Regions from separate parts of the Mycolicibacterium phocaicum genome, predicted to be linked through region 2. Evidence: predicted binding sites of a transcription regulator. Region 2 holds the regulator's gene; each other region holds the start of a gene.

Region 1 (5,110 bases), 2.8 Mb from region 2:
CACCAGCGGGCCGAGCGCGGCCATCTTGTCGGCCAGCGCCGGGTAGTCGCGTTCCACCGTCACCAACCGCGGCATGGTCTTGCCCGGAATCGGTTCGCATTCACCGGCTTTCCAGTCCAGGACCTTTCCGCCGGGCTGGGCGGTGGCGTCGGAGCTGTCGTGTGCGAGCGGCATCGCGACGATGTCCTTGCGCTTACCCAGGTGCTTCTCGGCCAACCACGAGAAGCCGCGGGCGATCCGGTGGAAGGCGTCGAAGTCGGTCTTGGTCTCCCATGGCGGCGAGATGGCCGGCGAGAAGGCGTGGACGAACGGGTGCATGTCGGTGCTCGACAGGTCGTGCTTCTCGTACCACGTGGCGGCCGGGAGCACGATGTCCGAGTACAAGGTGGTACTGGTGTTGCGGAAGTCCAGGGACAGCAACAGATCCAGCTTCCCTGCCGGCGCCTCGTCGCGCCAGCGCACGTCCTGCGGGTGCACTCCGTCCTCGTCGCTGGCCGCTACGTTGTTGTCGGCGCCCAGCAGGTGCTTGAGGAAGTACTCGTTGCCCTTCGCCGACGAGCCCAGCAGATTGGACCGCCACACCGTCAGACAGCGCGGGAAGTTCTCCGGGGCGTCCGGGTCCTCGCAGGCGAACTGCAGGTGCCCGGACTTCAGGCCGTCGAGCACATGCTGCGCCGCGTCTTTGCCCTGACGCTCGGCCTCGTCGGCCAGGTCCAGCGGATTGCGGTTGAACGTGGGATAACTCGGCATCCACCCCAGCCGGCTCGCGAGAGCGATGTTGTCGGCCGCCGTCCGGCCGGCCAGCGTGCCGGTGGCGAGCGGCGACGTCATCGGTTCGGTGGTGAACCGGTCGTAGCGCCACTGGTCGGTGGCCAGGTACCAGAACACGGTGCCCTGCATCTGACGCGGTGCGCGTTGCCAATCCAGCCCGAATGCCAATGTGCCCCAGCCTGTTACCGGACGGCACTTCTCCTGGCCGACGTAGTGCGCCCAGCCGCCGCCGTTGACGCCCTGACAGCCGGTGAGCATGACGAGAGAAAGGAACGAGCGGTAGATCTGATCCGAATGGAACCAGTGGTTGGTGCCGGCACCCATGAGGATCATCGAGCGCCCCTTGGAACGCTCTGCGTTGTCGGCGAATTCACGCGCGATACGCTCGGCGGCTTGGGCCGGCACGCCCGTGATGGCCTGCTGCCACGCCGGGGTGTACGGCTCGGTGGCGTCGTCGTAACCGGCCGGCCAGGTGCCCGGCAGGCCGTCACGGGCCACGCCATACTGCGCCAGCATGAGATCGAAGACCGTGGTGACCCGCTGGCCCGCAACGATTCTGGTGGGCACCCCACGTTCCAGCACACCGGGCTGGTCGGTGTCGAACCGAGGGAGTGCAACGGTAGCGACATCATTGGCGCCACCGTGCAGCGTGAGGAGGGGGTCGACCCCCTGCAGGTCCAGGTTCCATTTCCCTTCACCGGAGGCGGTGAAGCGATGGCCCAGGGACCCATTGGGCACCACCGGGGTGCCGTCGGCGTCGAGCAGTACCGGTTTGGAGACCGCGGCTTCCGTGTCCGCGTGTTCGCCGCCGAGATCCGCTGCGGTGAGGAACTTTCCGGGGACCAGCCGGCCGTCACGCTCGGTCAGGGCGACCAGGAACGGCAGGTCGGTGTACTTCTTGACGTAGTCGGTGAAGTACGGGGTGTTCTTCTCGACGAAGAACTCCTTGAGGATGACGTGGCCCATCGACATCGCGAGCGCGGCGTCGGTGCCCGGGTGGGCCGGCAGCCATTCATCGGCGAACTTGGTGTTGTCGGCGTAATCCGGCGACACCACAACGACTTTCTGGCCGCGGTAGCGCGCCTCGGTCATGTAGTGCGCGTCGGGCGTGCGGGTGACGGGGACGTTCGAACCCCACATGATGAGGTAGCCGGCGTCGAACCAGTCGGCGGATTCGGGCACGTCGGTCTGGTCGCCGAACACCTGCGGTGACGCCACCGGCAGATCGGCGTACCAGTCGTAGAACGACAGCATCGACCCGCCCATGAGCGAAATGAACCGCGCCCCAACGGCATGGCTCACCATCGACATGGCCGGGATCGGCGAGAACCCGGCCACGCGGTCGGGTCCGTAGGTCTTGACGGTGTAGACGTGGGCGGCCGCGGCGATCTCGGCGGCCTCCCACCATTCCGCGCGGACGAAGCCGCCGCGGCCGCGGGCAGACTTGTAGGCCTTGGCCTTCACCGGGTCCTCGACGACGTCGGCCCACGCCAGCACCGGGTCGTTCAGCCGCTCTTTGGCTTCGCGGTAGTAGTCGAGCAGCAGACCGCGTACGTACGGATACCGCACGCGCGCAGGCGAATACGTGTACCAGGAGAACGACGCGCCGCGGGGGCAGCCGCGCGGCTCGTATTCAGGCTTGTCGGCGCCGATCGACGGGTAGTCGGTTTGTTGCGACTCCCAGGTGATCACGCCGTCCTTGACGTAGATCTTCCACGAGCACGAACCGGTGCAGTTCACGCCGTGCGTGGAGCGCACCACCTTGTCGTGTGCCCAGCGGTCGCGATAGAAGTCGTCCGCCGATCGCCCGCCGACCTTGTGAATCGTGCGCTGGTCGCCGGAGATTTCACCGCGGTGAAAATACTTGGACAACCGCAACAACGCGTCGCCGGCCATCGCCGGGCTTCCTGCCAACTCGGCCACAAAGCCCTCCTCTCGAGCCGTCGGAACATGAGGTTAGAGCCGGTCAGAAGGCTGTCAAAAGAACGCACATGCCCCCTCCGTGCCTGTGCGACCGCGTTAACAGGGCTGTCATGTCATGAAACAGAGGCGATTTCGGCATCGCGGGTTCTACCTGCGGTGATCTGTTGATCAGGGTAAACGCGGAGCGGCGCGGTGCGTCGCCCGTCACATTGCCGAGGGGTCGCGATCCGGAATGTTTATCAGCGCGGTAACAAACCGCAGCCGGTACTCGGAACGATGGATTCCCGCCAAAGACAGGCCACCGGCACCGTCACGGACGTCCTGATATGTCCCGCACCGACGTGAAAATCACCCTTGCCGTTCGAACGTTTGTTCGATACACTGTGTTATGGGAATCGCACCGGATCTCAACCCACTCCTCGACCACCTGCGCGGCGTGGCCATCCCCGAGAACATGTCGGGCGAGGACGCCGTCAACGTCACGCGGCTACTGCTGCTGATCCGGGGCGTGGTCGACCATCTCGCCGCGACAATGACCGCGGTGCTCGACCGCTGTGGTGTGGCGGCATCGCAGGGACGGACGCCCCGCGAACTCCTGATGTCGCTGGGGTGTGCACCCTCGGTGGCCGAACGGCTGATCCGGGTCGGTGCCGCGCTACCGTCGCTGCCAACCCTAGCGGCGCATGCCGGCGACGGCGCGATCTCCGGCGAGCATGTCGACGCGATCGTCAAAGGCATCAACCACATCCACGCCCGCGCACCCGGACCAGTCGACGAGGAGACTCGCTTCGTCCAGTTGACCGACCTACTGGGGCAATTCTTCTCGGGGGCGACGCCGGCTGAGATCGGTAATCGGGCGCGGCGGCTGGGCAACCGGCACGCCGCCGCCGAAGGCGGGCTGCCGGCCGCCGAAGACCGGTCGATCAACACCGTCGACCACCGGATCACCTCCGACGGGCGGGTGCAGGTCCGGGCGGATCTGGATGCCGAAGTCGGCGCCAAATACATCGCCGCGATGGAGGAACACTCGGCACCGCGACCCGAACCCGACGGCAGCCCCGACGTGCGCTCGGCAGGCAGGCGGCGCGCCGATGCCCTGGAGGCGGTACTGGATATCGCCGCCCGCGGCGGCGACACCGCGTCCGCGCCGCGCACCCAGCTCCTGGTGACGGTACCCGCCGACACGCCGGACCTGGCCACGCTGGAATTCATCGGATCGATCAGCACCATGACCCTGGACCGGCTCACCTGCGACACCACCGTCACCACGATCATCGTCGACGGCGAACAGGTACCGCTCGATATGGGGCGGGAGAAACGGCTGTTCCCGCCGCATCTACGCAAAGCGCTCTATCACCGGGATCAATGCTGCATCAAATGCGGCGCACCACCCGGACGCACCCACGCCCACCACATCGTGCACTGGACCCACCACGGCGAAACATCACTGAGTGCGGTTGACCCCGTTTGGTAGACATCCTGATCGCCCGGTTGCGGCTGGGCAGGGAAGGATGGCACCTGATGGGTGCGAAGAGGAAGTCGTATACCCCGGCTTATCGGCGGGAGGCGGCGCATCTGGTGATCGATACCGGGCGCACGATCGTTGAGGTGGCCCGGGAGATCGGCGTGGGTGAACAGCTTCTGGGCCGGTGGGTCGCGATCGAACGCTCACAGATGGCTGATCCGCCGACGGCAATCGATGCAGATGAGCGGACCGAATTGGAGCGGCTGCGCCGTGAGGTGGCTGAGTTGCGGATGGATCGGGAATTCCTGAAAAAAGCCGCGGCCTTCTTCGCTGCGGAGAACTCGAACCCGCCGAGGCGTTCGAATTGATCCACGCGCAGAAGGCCGTCCCGCAGATGCCCACCATCGCCCGGATGTGCACGCTGCTGGGCGTCTCCCGGTCGGGCTACTACAAGTGGGCCACCACACTCCTGGCCCGTGTCGGCGGGGTGCTGGGCAGCCGGGCGGCGCGCAACGCGGATCTGGTGGTCAAGATCAAGGTGGCCCATGATGCCTCAGATCAGGTGAACGGCTCCCCGCGGATCACCGCCGATCTACGGGCCGCCGGTGAAGTCGTTTCCCGCAAGACGGTTGCAAAATTGATGCGCCAGAACGGGATTCGCGGTATCAGTCCGCGACCGTGGACGCCGCCGACGACCATCAGCGGTGACGGGCCGTGCGTCCTACCGGATCTGGTGGCACGCCGGTTCGATCGTGGCGAGCTGAACAAGGTGTGGACCTCTGACATCACCTACCTGTCCACCGGGCAGGGCTGGCTGTACCTGTGCGCGGTCCGTGATGGTTGCTCGCGCCGAGTCCTGGGGTACGCCTTCGCCGACAGTCTGCACACCGACGTAGTCGAGCAGGCCTTGCGGCGGGCGGTGCTGTTCCGTGACCCGCCACCGGCCGCCGC
Region 2 (5,110 bases):
GGGCGGCGGCGTGGCCATGCAATTCGCCTATCAATTCCCGCAATTGATCGATCGCCTGGTGCTGGTGGGTGCCGGCGGCGTCACCCGCGACGTGAACATCGCGCTGCGGCTCGCGGCCCTGCCATTGGGCACCGAAGCGCTGGCGCTGTTGCGAATCCCGTTGGTGCTGCCCGCGCTTCAGCTCGCCGGACGTCTCGGCGGCGCGCTGCTCGGGTCGACCGGTCTGGGTCACGACCTGCCGAACATGCTGCGGATCCTCAACGACCTGCCCGAACCCAAGGCCTCGTCCGCCTTTGCCCGGACCCTGCGTGCGGTGGTCGACTGGCGGGGCCAGGTGGTCACGATGCTGGATCGATGTTATTTGACCGAAGCCATTCCGGTGCAATTGGTTTGGGGCACCCACGATGCCGTCATCCCGGCTGCTCATGGCGAGCTGGCCCATGCCGCGATGCCAGGTTCTCGGCTCGAGTTCTTCGACAACTCGGGCCATTTCCCATTTCATGACGATCCCGATCGGTTCGTGAAGCTCGTCGAGGAGTTCATCGACACCACCGCGCCGTCGGTGTACGACCGCGATGCCCTGCGCGGCCTACTGCAGACCGGCGTCACCGCGAAATCGATCGACGCCCCGCAGGATACGAAGTTCGCGGTGCTCGACGCGATGGAGACCGACGAACGCAGCGCGACCTAGCGGCAGTCAGCCCGACGACGTCACGCCGCGGTGCGCGCGCAGCGCCTCGATTTCGCGTTCGAAGTCCTCAGCGGACGAGAATGAGCGGTACACGGAGGCGAACCGCAGATAGGCGACCTCATCGAGGTCACGCAAAGGGCCGAGGATCGCCAGCCCGACCTCATGGCTCGGCACTTCGGGAGATCCGGTGGCCCGCACCGCATCTTCGACCTTCTGTGCCAACTGGTTCAGGGCATCGTCGTCGACCTGCCGACCCTGGCAGGCGCGCCGCACGCCCTTGATCACCTTGTCCCGGCTGAACGGTTCTGTGACGCCGCTGCGTTTGACCACCGCGACGACCGCAGTTTCCACCGTCGTGAACCGGCGGCCGCATTCCGGGCATGACCGGCGACGCCGAATCGCCTGCCCTTCATCAGCTTCCCGTGAATCGACCACACGCGAGTTCGGATGCCGGCAGAACGGACAGTGCATCACCGCTCCTTCGCCGCACCGACAATCGACCGTTTCGAACGGTCTTGAGCCTACCCGTGCCGCTCGGACGCGGCCGGGCGCCGTGCCGATCGAGGTGCGCACGGGCTGTCCTCAGCCGACCGGCGCGATCAGCGTCTGACCGGCGTTCAGTGCCACCGACGGCAGCTTGTTGAGCTCCTTGATGCGGTCGACGACGGCGCTGACGGGCGCGTCGGGCGCCACGCGCCGGGCGACCTGCTGAATGGACTCCCCGGTCTGCACCCGGACCACCGCGAGCTGTGCGGGCACCGAGGCCGCCGACGATGTCGGCTGGACAGCTTCGCCGAACTGCGCCACCAGGCCCAGCCACACCGTGATCCCGGCCGCGACCAGAGCCAGCATCACCGTGGTCAACGGCGTGATCGGGTTGCGACGGTGCGAGGCCCGGGAGGTCAGTACTCCCGTACCGCGGTGGCGGAAGGCCGCGCCCGCAGGACGGGAACCAGCCGGCCGCAGCCGGGCCTGGCGGTGCGGATTCACATCTCCACGCCGAGGCACGGTGCGGACGACGACGTCGGTCGGGTATTCGCGGGTGATGACGGTCATGTCGGTTCCTCTCAGGAGTTCGTACATAGGTTCGATCGCTCTTGTGTTCGACTATATCGCCCAAATGTTCGAAAGGTAGAACATGTGATCGAACTGTTGCGAACGATACGACGACCCACCGACAAGTTCCGTTCGCCGACTCCGCCGCCCCTTTCACGACGTCACGACGAGATCCGTCCGCGACACGCCGACCCGCCCGATCTCGAACACATGTTTGATGAATCGTCCGCACTGGGCTAGATTCGTCTGCATGAGCGACAGCACCGATACCCCGGACACCCAGCCAGGCGGACGGTCCAGCAGCCTCACCGAGCGCCAGCGGACCATCCTCGACGTCATCCGCACCTCGGTCACCACCCGCGGCTATCCGCCCAGCATCCGGGAGATCGGCGACGCCGTCGGCCTCACCTCGACCTCGTCGGTGGCCCACCAGCTGCGCACGCTGGAGAAGAAGGGCTACCTGCGCCGCGACCCGAACCGCCCGCGCGCCGTGGACGTGCGCGGTGCGGACGACTCGACGGGCGCCACCATCACAACCGATGTCTCCGGTTCGGACGCGCTGCCCGAACCGACGTTCGTGCCGGTGCTCGGCCGGATCGCCGCCGGCGGCCCGATCCTTGCCGAAGAGGCCGTCGAAGACGTCTTCCCGCTCCCCCGCGAACTCGTGGGTGAGGGCTCGTTGTTCCTTCTGAAGGTGGTCGGCGAGTCGATGATCGACGCCGCGATCTGCGACGGCGACTGGGTCGTCGTGCGGCAGCAGAACGTGGCCGACAACGGGGACATCGTCGCAGCGATGATCGACGGTGAGGCCACGGTGAAGACCTTCAAGCGCACCAAGGGCCAGGTGTGGCTGATGCCGCACAACCCGGCGTTCGACCCGATCCCGGGCAACGACGCGGTCGTCCTCGGCAAGGTCGTGACCGTCATCCGCAAGATTTGAGGGCTGCCAGACCTAGAGATGAGCCCCGCTGCAGTCGCTCGCAGCGGGGCTCAGTCATGACTCCGGTCAGCCGCGGATGAACCCGTTGGTGACCGCGAATTCCTCACTGGCAAACCAGATTTGGACGGGCGCTTCGTCATACCCGGGAGATCCCGGCACCCAGTACAAACCCGACTCGGTATTGGCCTTGATGCCGTAGCCCTCTGGCGGCTCCGCACCGGTCGCGACGCGGAACGACATCTGCGCGGTCTCGGGTTCCTCGGCCCCCAGCGCATGGTGCCGGCCGCTGGCCGGACCGGCCGCGACGGCGTCCTCCGCAGGCGCCTCGTCCACAGGAGCCTCGGCTGCCGGTTCCGCCTCCGAAACCTCCGGCGTCTCGGCCTCGGCCACCTGTTCCTCGGGCTCGGACGCACGCTCGTCAGCCTGGTCCTCGGTCTCCTGGTCCTCGGCCGGCGCAGCCCAGACACGGTCGGCGGGGTCCCGGGGCCGAAGTCCGGCGAAGCCCGCCAACCCGGCCGCGGTCAGGCCCGCCGCCGCGCCACCACGACGCAACGCATCCGGGAGTTGCACCGAGGCCGTCGGTTCGTCGGCGGGTTCGCGGTCGCCGTCGTCGCCGCTCGCCTGCGGCTCAGGCTCGTAGGGTTCGGCCGCGTCGACCGGCTCGGCGTCGAGCTCGGCTTGCGCCTCGGCATCGGCATCGGCGTCCGCCTCACCGTCGGCGGGCTCGTCGGCGGGCTGCTCGGCCGTGAAATCGGGGTACACCGTCGGCGCGGTGTCGATGACGTCCGGGTTGCTCTGGAACGCGGGCCCGCCGTGCGGGCCGTCGAACTGCTGGTCCTCGGCCGCGAACTCGTCGCCGTACTCACTGTCGACACCGCCGTCCGCATACTGCGGGTCGCCGTACTCCCCGTCGCCGAGCTCGTGGTCGTCGTAGTCGTACGCGTCCTGATCGTCGACGGCGTCCGGTCCGGCGTGCCGCCGGCGCCGCAGCAGCGACGCGATCACGATGCCGACCACGACGAGCAGCAGCGGGATGATCGCCAGCAACCACCACCAGTGGAACTGGTACCACTTGCCGGCCTCGTCGGACTGCGAGGTCACCCCGCCCGGCAGATCGACACTGGGTACCTGCAGGCCGCCCAACTGCGACGCCAGTTCTGCCGGCTCGGTGCTGAACGCACGGCTGGACTTGTTCCACGAGATCGAACCGCCCGTGAACTTCTGGCTGACGACGTCGCCGCTGACGGTCTGATCGGCGGTCGGCGCGCCGAGCTTGCCGGTCGCGCCACCGAGCTTGTCCCACGCCGCGTTCATCGCGCCGCGGACGACGAACGCGCCGTGCTCGGGCGTCCAGAAGATCGCCGGGTTGTCGGCGGCGGCGAACGTGGCGATGCGGCTCGTGGGCGAGATGCCGCCGTCGGTCTCGTTGCTCGCCGGGAATCCGAGATCGCCCTGCGGGCCGCCGGCCGCGCGGTATTTGGCCAGTACGTCGCCGGTGATCGCGTGCGCACCGGTCGCCGGTGAATAGAAGATGGTGCCGCCGGCGAAGTTCTGTGCCACGCCGTCGCCGACCTTGTACTGGGCACCCTGCTCGTCTCCGAGGGTGCCCTGCGGCCCGCCGGCTGCCCGTCGTGCGGCGGCGATGGCCGTCGTCGCGTCGCCCGGCACGTCGAGGCCGGTCAGCTGGCCGGCCAGGTCGGCCGGCGTGGTGGTGAACGCCTTGGTCTTGGCGTTCCAGCTCACCTCACCGCCGGTGAAGGGCTGGGTGACGACGTCGCCCTTCCAGGACTCGTCGGCCGTGGGTACGCCGAGGGTGCCGGCCGACCCGCCGAGCTTGTCCCAGGCGGCGTTGATGGCGCCGCGCACCACCCAGGCGCCGTTGTCGGGCGTCCAGAAGATGACCGGCTTGTCAGCGGCACTGAAGGTGCTGTTGCGGCTGTCAGTGGCCTTGCCCGCGCCCTCGTCGATGGTCGGGAAGCCGAGATCGCTGTCCGCGGCGCCGCCCAAGGCCTGGTACTTGTCGAGGATCGCGCCGTAAATGAGATGGGCGCCGGTGCCCTCGCTGAAATAGATCTTGCCGCCCGCGAAGTTCTGCGCAAAGCCCGCGCCGACCTGGTAGACGTCACCGTCCTTGGCACCCAGCTCACCCGTGTCACCGCCCGCGGCATCCCACGTGTGGGATATCGCCGCGTCGGCGTCGCTTTCCGGTGTCGCGTATGCCGTCGGAGCCATGAGCAATGCCACCGCGACAGAAAGGGCCCCGACACCAGCCCATCCGCCACGGGTTCGCAGCCCGGTCATCGAATTCCTCCCGCGGTCGGCAAAACTCCGGATACAAAATTCCGTCAGACAAACTCTCTTGATTGAGAGATTCTGTCAACTTTGCTTCAGTTCATGCCCATCGTGCGGGATATCGGGCGGTG
Region 3 (5,110 bases), 4.1 Mb from region 2:
CGACGATTTCTAGTCGCAACGGGCGCCCAGCAAGGCGCGGCGTCTGGGTAAGCGAACGAATTCACGCTAGGCGCTGAGTCGGGGTGTCAAACTCCCAGCGGAGCGGCTGGTTCCGGATCGATGTACTGCGGCGAGTGCCTGCCGCAGTACATCGACCTCGTCAGCCCCGACCTGCGTGACGAAGTGGACCAGGGCCGCATGCCGGTCACTCTGCTCGGCGGCTTGTCCGAGCGCGTCGACCATGAGGCCGGCCACCAGCTGATCACGGCTGCGCGACGCGACGTAACGGTGTGCCCGATCATCGCGGAGCTGGCGGACCACGCCCTTGCCGGCGAGTCTGCGGAGCACCGTCATAACGGTGGTGTACGCGAGTTTGCGTTCGGCGCAGATGGCGTGATGGACCTCGCGAACGGTCTGCGGCCCGTCCGCGTCCCAGAGGTGATCCATCACCTCGCGTTCCAGATTGCCCAAGTGCCTCAGCATGGCCATCGTCCGTCCCTCTCTGGCGCCCTTGGGGATCTAGGGCGTGTCTGATAATTGGGGAAGCCAAAGCGTGACGGCGCGTAGGACCGCTGCTGCGCGGTAGACGACAGCGAGTTTGTCGTAGCGGGTGGCCAACCCGCGCCATTGCTTGACCTGGTTGAAGTTTCGTTCGACGACGTTGCGGCCTTTGTAATCGGCGGCATCGAATGCTGGTGGTCGTCCACCGGCTGCACCGCGTCGCTTCCGGTTGGCAATCTGATCGGCGGGCTCGGGTATCGCCGCGCCGATTCGTCGACGCCGCAACAACATCCGGGTCGCACGACTGGAATATGCCTTATCGCCACGAACCCGGTCAGGCCGTGTCCGTGCTCGACCGCCGCCGCTGCGGCCGACTTTCAAGTGAGCGAGCAAATGCTCAAACACCGGGCCATCGTGGGCTTGCCCAGCCCCGACGAGCACCACCAACGGCCGTCCGTGGCCGTCGACAAGGTGATGAATCTTGCTGGTCAACCCGCCGCGGGAACGCCCAATGCCATGGTCAGGCGGCTCGATCAGCAGATTCTTGTAATTCGACCCAGCCCCCTGTGTCGCGGGTGATGTTCGTGGCGTGTTGATGAGCCCGTGCGATGGTGGAGTCGACCGACACCGCCCAGTCGATCATCCCGGCCGCATCAGCAGAGGTCAGCAACCGGGCGAGCACGCTATCCCAGGTGCCGTCAGCGCTCATCCGCCGATGCCAGGTCCAGATGCTCTGCCACGGGCCGAACACCTCGGGCACGTCCCGCCAGGCGATCCCACAGCGATACCGATAAATGATGCCTTCGACCATCGAACGAGCATCACCAAAAGGCCTACCCCGCTTACCCGTTCGAACAGGAAGCAAATCGGCAATCAGATCCCACTGGGCATCGGACAACAGCTGAAACCGCGACATGCCTTAAGTCTCAGACACCACACCCGAAACAATTGTCAGACACGCCCTAGTCGGATGGGAGCCGCCCGAGTTCCCGCAGATCCGGCAGACCTGGCGTTCGAACAAAGTTTCGAATACGCTGATGTGGTGGGTTGGCACAACGGGCCGCCGAGCTGGGCGGAGATGCAGCGGGTGCTCGAGGGTAAACCTCGGGTGGCCGGTGCTTCCCCCGAGTCGCCGGCCGACGGCGGTGACAGCCCGGCGTGGTCGCGTAAGCGCGGTGACTATCGCCCGGTCAACCGTCCGGCGCGGCCGGGAACGTCGGTGCCGTATGCCGAGCTGCACGCCCATTCCGCGTACAGCTTCCTCGACGGCGCCAGCACCCCGGAGGAGCTGGTGGAGGAGGCCGTCCGGCTGGATCTGCGGGCCATCGCCCTGACCGATCACGACGGGCTCTACGGTGTCGTGCGTTTCGCCGAGGCCGCCAAAGAACTCGACATGGCGACGGTTTTCGGCGCCGAACTGTCGCTCAGCAACACTCCGCGCACCGAGTTGCCCGACCCGCCCGGGCCGCATCTGCTGGTGCTGGCCCGCGGGCCTGAGGGGTATCGGCGGCTGTCGCGGGAACTGGCCCGGGCGCATCTGGCCGGCGGCGAGAAAGGGGTGCTGAGTTACGACCTGGACACCCTCACCGAGGCCGCGGGCGGCCACTGGCAGATCCTCACCGGTTGCCGTAAAGGCCATGTGCGCCAGGCCTTGTCGTCAGGTGGTACGGAAGCGGCGGACAAGGCGCTGGCCGGCCTGGTGGACAGGTTCGGCGCGGACCGGGTGACCATCGAACTGACACACCACGGACATCCGCTCGACGACGAACGCAATGCGACGCTGGCGGCTCTGGCGCCGCGGTTCGGTCTCGGCGTCGCCGCCACCACCGCCGCGCATTTCGCCGCGCCGTCGCGAGGGAAACTGGCGATGGCGATGGGCGCCATCCGGGCCCGCAATTCGATGGATGAGGCCGAAGGCTGGCTGGCCCCGCTGGGCGGGTCGCACCTGCGGTCCGGGGCGGAGATGGCCCGGCTGTTCGCCCACCACCCGGGTGCGGTGACGAACGCTGCCGAACTGGGGGAGCAGTGTGCGTTCGAATTGCGTTTGATCGCACCGAAATTGCCGCCGTTCGACGTGCCGGAAGGGCATACCGAGATCAGTTGGCTGCGTGAGCTGGTGGCGGAGGGGGCAGCCCGTCGCTACGGCTGGAAACCGGACGCGGACCGGGAGAAGGCGTACCGGCAGATCGAGCACGAGCTCAAAATCATTGAGCAGCTGGAGTTTCCGGGCTACTTCCTGGTGGTGCACAGCATCACCGAGTTCTGCCGGAACAACGACATCCTGTGTCAGGGCCGGGGCTCGGCCGCCAACTCTGCGGTCTGTTACGCACTGGGGATCACGAATGTCGACCCGGTGGCCAACGAGCTGCTGTTCGAGCGGTTCCTGTCCCCGGCGCGCGACGGCCCGCCGGACATCGACATCGACATCGAATCGGACCTGCGCGAGAACGTCATCCAGTTCGTCTACGAGAAGTACGGCCGGGACTACGCCGCGCAGGTGGCCAACGTCATCACCTACCGCGGGCGTAGCGCGGTGCGGGACATGGCCCGGGCCCTGGGGTTCTCGCAGGGGCAGCAGGATGCGTGGAGCAAGCAGATCAGCCGGTGGAACGGACTGGCCGACTCCCCGGACGTCGAGGAGATCCCCGAGGCGGTGATCGATCTGGCGCTGCAGATCAGGAATCTGCCGCGGCACATGGGAATTCACTCCGGCGGCATGGTGATCTGCGACCGGCCCATCGCCGACGTGTGTCCGGTGGAGTGGGCGCGGATGGAGAACCGCAGTGTGCTGCAGTGGGACAAAGACGACTGTGCGGCAATCGGTTTGGTGAAGTTCGATCTGCTCGGGCTGGGCATGCTCTCGGCCCTGCACTACATGATCGACCTGGCCCGGGAGCACATGGGCATCGAGGTGGATCTGGCCAAACTGGATCTGACCGAGCCCGCGGTGTACGAGATGCTGCAGCGCGCCGACTCGGTCGGGGTGTTCCAGGTCGAGTCCCGGGCCCAGATGGCCACGTTGCCGCGCCTGAAACCCAAGAAGTTCTACGACCTGGTGGTCGAGGTGGCGCTGATCCGGCCCGGCCCGATCCAGGGCGGCTCGGTGCATCCGTACATCCGGCGGCACAACGGACTGGAGGCCGCGATCTGCGAACACGAGTCGATGAAGCCCGCGTTGGACCGGACCCTGGGCGTGCCGCTGTTCCAGGAACAGCTGATGCAGCTGGCCGTCGACTGTGCCGGGTTCACCCCGGCCGAGGCTGATCAGCTGCGGCGGGCCATGGGGTCCAAACGCTCCACCGAACGGATGCGGCAGCTGCGCGGACGGTTCTACGACGGCATGCGGGAACTGCACGGCATCACCGGGCCGACCGCCGAGCGGATCTACGAAAAGCTCGAAGCCTTCGCCAATTTCGGCTTTCCGGAGAGTCATGCGCTGAGCTTCGCGTCGCTGGTGTTCTCCTCGTCGTGGTTCAAGCTGCACCACCCCGCGGTGTTCTGTGCGGCATTGCTGCGGGCTCAGCCGATGGGCTTCTACTCGCCGCAGTCGCTGGTGGCCGACGCCCGCCGACACGGGGTGCTGGTGCACGGGCCGGATGTGAACGCCAGCCTGGCGTACGCGACGTGCGAGAACCGCGGCACCGAGGTGCGGCTGGGGCTGGGGACGGTCCGGCATATCGGGGACGAGTTGGCCCAGCGCATCGTCGACGAACGAAATGCCAACGGGCCGTTTGCTTCTCTGCTCGATCTGACCGGGCGGGTGCAGCTGTCGGTACCCCAGGCCGAGGCGCTGGCGACGGCAGGCGCACTGGGGTGTTTCGGCATCACCAGGCGCGAGGGGTTGTGGGCGGCCGGAGCGGCGGCCGCGGAGCGCCCCGACCGGTTGCCTGGCGTCGGGTCGGCCGGCGGCATACCGGCGCTGCCCGGCATGACCGAACTGGAACTGGCGGCCGCCGATGTGTGGGCCACGGGTATCTCGCCGGACAGCTACCCGACGCAATTCCTGCGGGAAGGCCTCGACGCGCTGGAGGTGGTGCCGGCCAACCGGCTGTTGGAGGTGCCCGACGGCACCCGCATCGTGGTGGCCGGCGCGGTGACGCACCGGCAACGTCCGGCCACCGCGCAGGGGGTGACGTTCATCAACCTCGAGGACGAGACCGGCATGGTCAACGTGCTGTGTGCACCGGGGGTGTGGGCCCGCCATCGAAAGCTGGCGCAGACCGCGCCGGCGCTGTTGGTGCGCGGCATCGTGCAGAACGCCAGTGGGGCGGTCACCGTGATCGCGGACCGGATGGGCCGGCTCGACCTGCGGGTGATGGCGAAATCCCGGGACTTTCGGTGAGAGAGATTCGGCAGGGCGGTGCGATGGCGCGGTTGAGTGTGCGTCCTCGCCGGGGTCTACTCGCACGACTGCGCCCGCGCCCACAATCATTGGTCCTGACGTGACGGCACACCGCACTCGAACAAGTGCGCCGTGGATACCGAATCAACGCGGCAGCGCGGGTATCTCGACGCCGAATCACCCCAACGGACTCTCAGGCCAGACGAAGTGGGTAATTTTGCCAATCTCATTGACATAATGCCCGATTTGTAAAAAGCTGGATCTATG
Region 4 (5,110 bases), 280 kb from region 2:
GGAAATGCCTTACATGCGTTCGACTTCCGCGGACATCGCAAGGTGGCCGCCACGGGCATTTTCGGCGGTTGCAACACGGAATCCCCAATTGTGGGCGGGACCCTTCACTACGACTACAGGACCACGACGACCCCCGACGCGCCGCCCTCGGATCCCGGGCTTCCGTTCTAGGCCGGCCGCACCGATTCGCATGGCCACCGACGGCATCCGCCCATCGGGCATCGCCGATGAAGCTGGCTCGCCGCATCGGAGTGCCGGATCATCCTGTGGGACTGTCGCTTTCGCCATCGCTGTCGCTGTCGGCGTCTCCGCCGCGCTCTGTGCGGTAGAGCGTGGGGTGGTGGTAGTGGTTGGTTCGGGGTTGGCCGACGTCTAAGAGTGGTGGTGGGGTCCAGTGGGTGCGGCCGTCGGGGCCCATGGTGGTGGTCCAGCCGCCGGTGTCGGCGAGGCGGTTGTCGGGTCCGCAGGCCAGGGTGAGGTTGGTGATGTCGGTGGGGCCGTCATCACGCCAGTTGGTGTTGACGTGATGGGCCTGGGAGCGCGAGGCGGGGGCGGTGCAGTTGGGGCGGGTGCAGCCCAGGTCGCGGGCGAACAGGGCCAGCCGTTGTGCGGTGCTGGCGGTGCGCGCCGCCCGACCCAAATAGAGCGGTTGGCCGGTGTGGTCGTCGAAGACGGCGAGGTAGTTGTCCGACCCTTGTGCGGCCATCCGCACCAAATCCTTCACCGGCAGCTTCGTCCCGGTGTGGGTCGCAGCCATCCCGGCACGTTTTTCCAGGTCGGTGACGGTGCAGGTGGCGACTACCCCGACGGGGAACCCGTTGTGCACCCCGCTGGATGAGGCCAGCATCATTCGCCCGACCATTTTGAACGCGTCGTATTGGCGTTGGGCCAGGGTGCGGGTATCTGCATCGATTTGTTCTTGGGTGGGTGTCCCCGACAGGCACGGCACCTCGTCGGCGGGGTTGCACATGCCTGGGGCGGCGTACTTGTCGAACAGTGCCTGCCAGTAGGCCCGGCCTTCCGGGTCGAGTTGGGCGGTGACGTCGGTGCGGCCGTCGGGTCGCTGCTTGCCCATGACGAACGAGCGTTTCGGGTCGGGTTCGGTGTCGTCGGGTTCGGGGCCGTCCTGATCGAGCCGGTACAACAGGTCCGCTGCGACTTTGCGGAGGTCCTCGGGCGTCTTGACTCTCGCGTCGGCCACCAGGTCGGTCTCGCACTGGGCGAGGGTGATCGGGTCGGCCGCCCACAGCGGCAGCTTCTGGAAAAACCAGGTGATGACCTGTACGTGCTCACTGTTGATCGCACCTTCGGCCAGCGCGGCGGCCACCAGTTCCCACACCGGTCCCAACGGTTCGCCCGTGATGGCCGAGCGCGGGCCCAAATTATCCGTGTCGCGGACCCGGCGGCGGGCTTCTTCGCGGCTGATCCGCAACCGCACATGCAGCACCTCAGGCCAATCCTTGGCGCCGATCTCTTTGGCGGTGGCCTGGGTTTGGGCGGCGGCCAGAATCTGGTGATCGACCGCCTCGGCGGAGCATTTGAGGGTTTCGCGCTGGGATTGCAGCTCCAGTAGGACCTCGATGGGCAGTCCGGTGTAGTCGAGGCTGTTGACCGCCGCGAGGGCATCCGCCAGGGCCGCGTAGGCGGTGCGGATGGTGGTGCGGTCGGTGGCCATATTCGAACAATAGTTCGAACCACCGACAATTCGCTGTGACGAATGTGGCCTCAGCGACCTACCGTGACCAGCGCAAACAAAGTGACCAAAGTTCTCAGCAGAGGCTGCTACGGAGCCCAGCCGCGAACTGACTTCACCATGCCTCGCACGACGTTTTCTGTGACCGTGATGGGCGATAGCACTGTCTCGGCGACCCCGACGATGGCCTCCACGCGCGTCACGATCGCTTCCATCCGGTCGACCACGCCGAAGATGCGCGGCGCGAGTTCGTCGATCTGGGTGATGGTCTCGTTGAACCGCGACATCGTGGTGTCGAGATCACCGGTCAGAGTGCTGAGGGTCGCCAGTGTGCCTTCCATGTCGACCAGCAGCGAGTCGACCTGGGACACCATGACGTCGGCGTTCAACGCGGCGTCCGTCAACGTTCGGATGCGGCCGCGCACGGGTCGTGACCGCCCGTCGCCTTTGTCGACCATGGCTACAGTTTTGACGCCGCGGCGGCGTCGAGCAACCATACCGTCGCCTCGGTGCCGATCGCGCCGGCCGCCGGAATGTCTTCGGCCGCAGCGCCACCCACCGCGGCCGCTACCGCGTCGGCCTTCTCGGCGCCGGCCACGACAAGCCACACCTGGCGGGAGCGACGGACCGCGGGCAGGGTCAGCGTGATCCGCCGCGGCGGCGGCTTGGGGGAGTCGGTGACGGCAACGACGTACCGCTCGGTCTCGCGGACGGCGTCGGTGTGCGGGAACAGCGAGTTGACGTGTCCTTCGCCGCCCATGCCCAACAGGTGTACGTCGAATTCCGGTGTCGGCGAACCATTCCCGGCGACCAGTGCCAGCTCGCGCGCGTAGGCGGCGGCCGCGGCGTCGACGTCGTCACCGAACTCGCCGTCGCTGGCGGCCATGGCGTGGACGTTGTCTGCCGGGATGGCAACGGAATTCAGCAGCGCCTCGCGGGCCTGCTTGATGTTCCGGTCGGCATCGTCGGCCGGGACGTACCGGTCGTCGCCCCAGAACAGGTGCACCTTGGCCCAGTCGATCGGATGCCCGCCGACATGCTTGAGCAACTTGATGCCGGTACCGCCGCCGGTCAGCACGATGTATGCCACGCCGCGCGCCTCGATGGCGCCGTTGATGGCCGCCACGAGGCGATCGCCGACGGCGGTCACCAGAGCATCTGCGTCGGGATACTTCTCGATGATCTGCTCAGACATATACGACCTTGTCCAGGCCCACGAGGGCGCGATGGTAGATCTCGTCGGCATCGAGCCGGCGCATCTCTTCGGCGAGGCAGTCGCGAGCTTCCCGGCGTGCCAACGGAATACGGGCCTCGGGCCGGCCGGTGCGGGTGAGCGAGGCGGTGACGCCGGTCTGCGGACGGCTCAGTGTGATGGTCTCGGTCGGTCGGGTCAGCACGACTTTGAGCTCACCGACCGCGCGGGTCACCGGCCCGTCGATGCAGGCCGCCAGCCAGCCGGCCAGGATGTCCAGTGCCGGTTCATCTTTGAGCCCCGACACCAGCGCCTCGGTGATCGGTTCATAAGGTGCCTGGTCCAGCGCGGCGGCGAGCAGCGCCCGCCAGTACGTCACCCGGCTCCACGCCAGATCGGTGTCCCCGGACGTGTAGCCGGCCAACCGGCTCTTGATGCAGGTCTGAGGATCTTCACCGTTGGTGGCGTCGGTGATCCGGCGGATCGCGAGCTTGCCCAGCGGATCGGCCGCCGGCACCGCGGGTGCCACATCGGGCCACCAGGTGACCACCGGGGTATCCGGCAGCAGGAATGGCGTCACCACGCTGCTGGCATGGCCGGCCAGCGGGCCCGAAAGGCGAAGCACCACAACCTCATTGGCGCCGGCGTCGCGACCCACCCGGAGCTGGGCATCCAGGCGGGCCTCGGTGGCCAGCCGGTCACCGGGGATCACCACGATGACGCGGCACGGATGTTCGCGGCTGGCGGTGTTGGCGGCCTCGATGGCCTCCTCGAGGATGGCCTCGGTGTCGGGTGCCACCACGAGGGTCAGTACCCGCCCGAGGGTGATGGCACCACCCTCTTCACGCAGCGCGACGATCTTCTTGTTGATCGCGCCGGTGTTGGTGTCGGGCAGATCGAGAATCACGGTCGCCTCCATTCGCGGCCGCTGCGCCGCAGCATCTCGAATGCCGACTCCGGACCCCAGGTGCCGGACTCGTAGGCCTCGGGCCGGCCGCCGGCCTTGTCCTGCGCGGCCCAGTGTTCGAGCGCGGGATCCAGTATCTTCCAGGACAATTCGACTTCGGCGTTGACCGGGAACAGCGACGGTTCGCCGAGCAGGACGTCGAGGATCAGTCGTTCGTAGGCTTCGGGGGAGTCCTCGGCAAACGCGGAACCGTACGAGAAGTCCATGCTGACGTCGCGGACCTCCATGAGGTGCCCCGGCACCTTGGAACCGAATCGCAGGGTGATGCCTTCGTCGGGCTGCACCCGGATCACCAGGGCGTTCTGTCCGAGTTCGTCGGTCATCGTGGCGTCGAACGGCAGGTGCGGCGCCCGCTTGAACAGCAACGCGATCTCTGTGACCCTGCGTCCCAACCGTTTTCCGGTGCGCAGGTAGAACGGCACGCCGGCCCAGCGCCGGGTGTCGACCTCGACCGTGATCGCCGCGAAGGTCTCGGTGGTCGACGTCGACGAGAAGCCTTCCTCGTCGAGCAGGCCGACAACCTTCTCGCCACCCTGCCAGCCGGCGGCGTACTGACCGCGTGCCGTGGTCTCGTCCAGCGGCTCGGCCAGGTGTGTCGCCGACAGCACCTTGATCTTCTCGGCCTGGAGTTCGTGCGGTGAGAAGTTGACCGGCTCCTCCAGCGCCGTCAGCGCGAGCAGCTGCAGGAGGTGGTTCTGAATGACGTCGCGGGCGGCGCCCACGCCGTCGTAGTAACCGCCGCGGCCACCGAGTCCGATGTCCTCGGCCATGGTGATCTGCACGCTGTCGACGTAGTGGGCGTTCCACACGGGCTCGAACAACTCGTTGGCGAACCGCAGCGCCAGGATGTTCTGGACGGTTTCCTTGCCCAGGTAGTGGTCGATGCGGAACACCGACGACTCCGGGAACACACTGTTGACGACGCCGTTGAGCGCCTCGGCGCTGGCCAGGTCGTGACCAAACGGCTTCTCGATGACCACCCGGCTCCAGGAGCCGCCGGACTTGTCGGCCAAGCCGGACCTTGACAGCTGTTCGCACACCTGCGGGAACGCGTTCGGCGGAATCGACAGGTAGAACGCGTGATTGCCGCCGGTGCCGCGCTCCTCGTCGAGCTTGTGCAGCGCGTCACGCAGCCGTTCGAAGGCAGCGTCGTCGTCGAACGTGCCTTGCACGAAACGGAATCCCTCGGCCAGGCGGTCCCAGACCTCCTGCCGGAACGGGGTCCGGGCGTGCTGTCTGACGGCGTCGTGGACGACCT

What was found. Region 2 encodes LexA, which represses DNA repair genes until DNA is damaged. Its sites were predicted from a motif close to CGAACANNTGTTCG; they were not measured.
Region 1: G6N46_RS19640 (HNH endonuclease signature motif containing protein) is a predicted target of LexA. The motif match lies at 3,057-3,070, and genes of this name have one in related genera.
Region 3: G6N46_RS25970 (error-prone DNA polymerase) is a predicted target of LexA. The motif match lies at 1,516-1,529, and genes of this name have one in related genera.
Region 4: G6N46_RS04720 (HNH endonuclease signature motif containing protein) is a predicted target of LexA. The motif match lies at 1,679-1,692, and genes of this name have one in related genera.

What each region holds. Positions count from the first base shown of each region.
Region 1 covers NZ_AP022616.1:4,101,318-4,106,427, reverse strand. Annotated here, with positions in the region: gene G6N46_RS19645 (nitrate reductase subunit alpha) at 1-2,667, opposite strand, end outside; gene G6N46_RS19640 (HNH endonuclease signature motif containing protein) at 3,083-4,168, shown strand; one part of gene G6N46_RS19635 (IS3 family transposase) at 4,216-4,506, shown strand; one part of gene G6N46_RS19635 (IS3 family transposase) at 4,509-5,110, shown strand, end outside.
Region 2 covers NZ_AP022616.1:1,262,090-1,267,199, forward strand. Annotated here, with positions in the region: gene G6N46_RS06150 (alpha/beta fold hydrolase) at 1-691, shown strand, start outside; gene nrdR (transcriptional regulator NrdR) at 698-1,162, opposite strand; gene G6N46_RS06160 (LysM peptidoglycan-binding domain-containing protein) at 1,274-1,747, opposite strand; gene lexA (transcriptional repressor LexA) at 1,998-2,687, shown strand; gene G6N46_RS06170 (LGFP repeat-containing protein) at 2,754-4,988, opposite strand.
Region 3 covers NZ_AP022616.1:5,389,115-5,394,224, forward strand. Annotated here, with positions in the region: gene G6N46_RS25955 (GNAT family N-acetyltransferase) at 1-13, shown strand, start outside; gene G6N46_RS25960 (BlaI/MecI/CopY family transcriptional regulator) at 67-489, opposite strand; partial or broken gene G6N46_RS25965 (IS5 family transposase) at 520-1,417, opposite strand; gene G6N46_RS25970 (error-prone DNA polymerase) at 1,544-4,843, shown strand.
Region 4 covers NZ_AP022616.1:979,074-984,183, reverse strand. Annotated here, with positions in the region: gene G6N46_RS04720 (HNH endonuclease signature motif containing protein) at 260-1,675, opposite strand; gene G6N46_RS04715 (ATPase) at 1,783-2,151, opposite strand; gene pgl (6-phosphogluconolactonase) at 2,154-2,888, opposite strand; gene opcA (glucose-6-phosphate dehydrogenase assembly protein OpcA) at 2,881-3,792, opposite strand; gene zwf (glucose-6-phosphate dehydrogenase) at 3,789-5,110, opposite strand, start outside.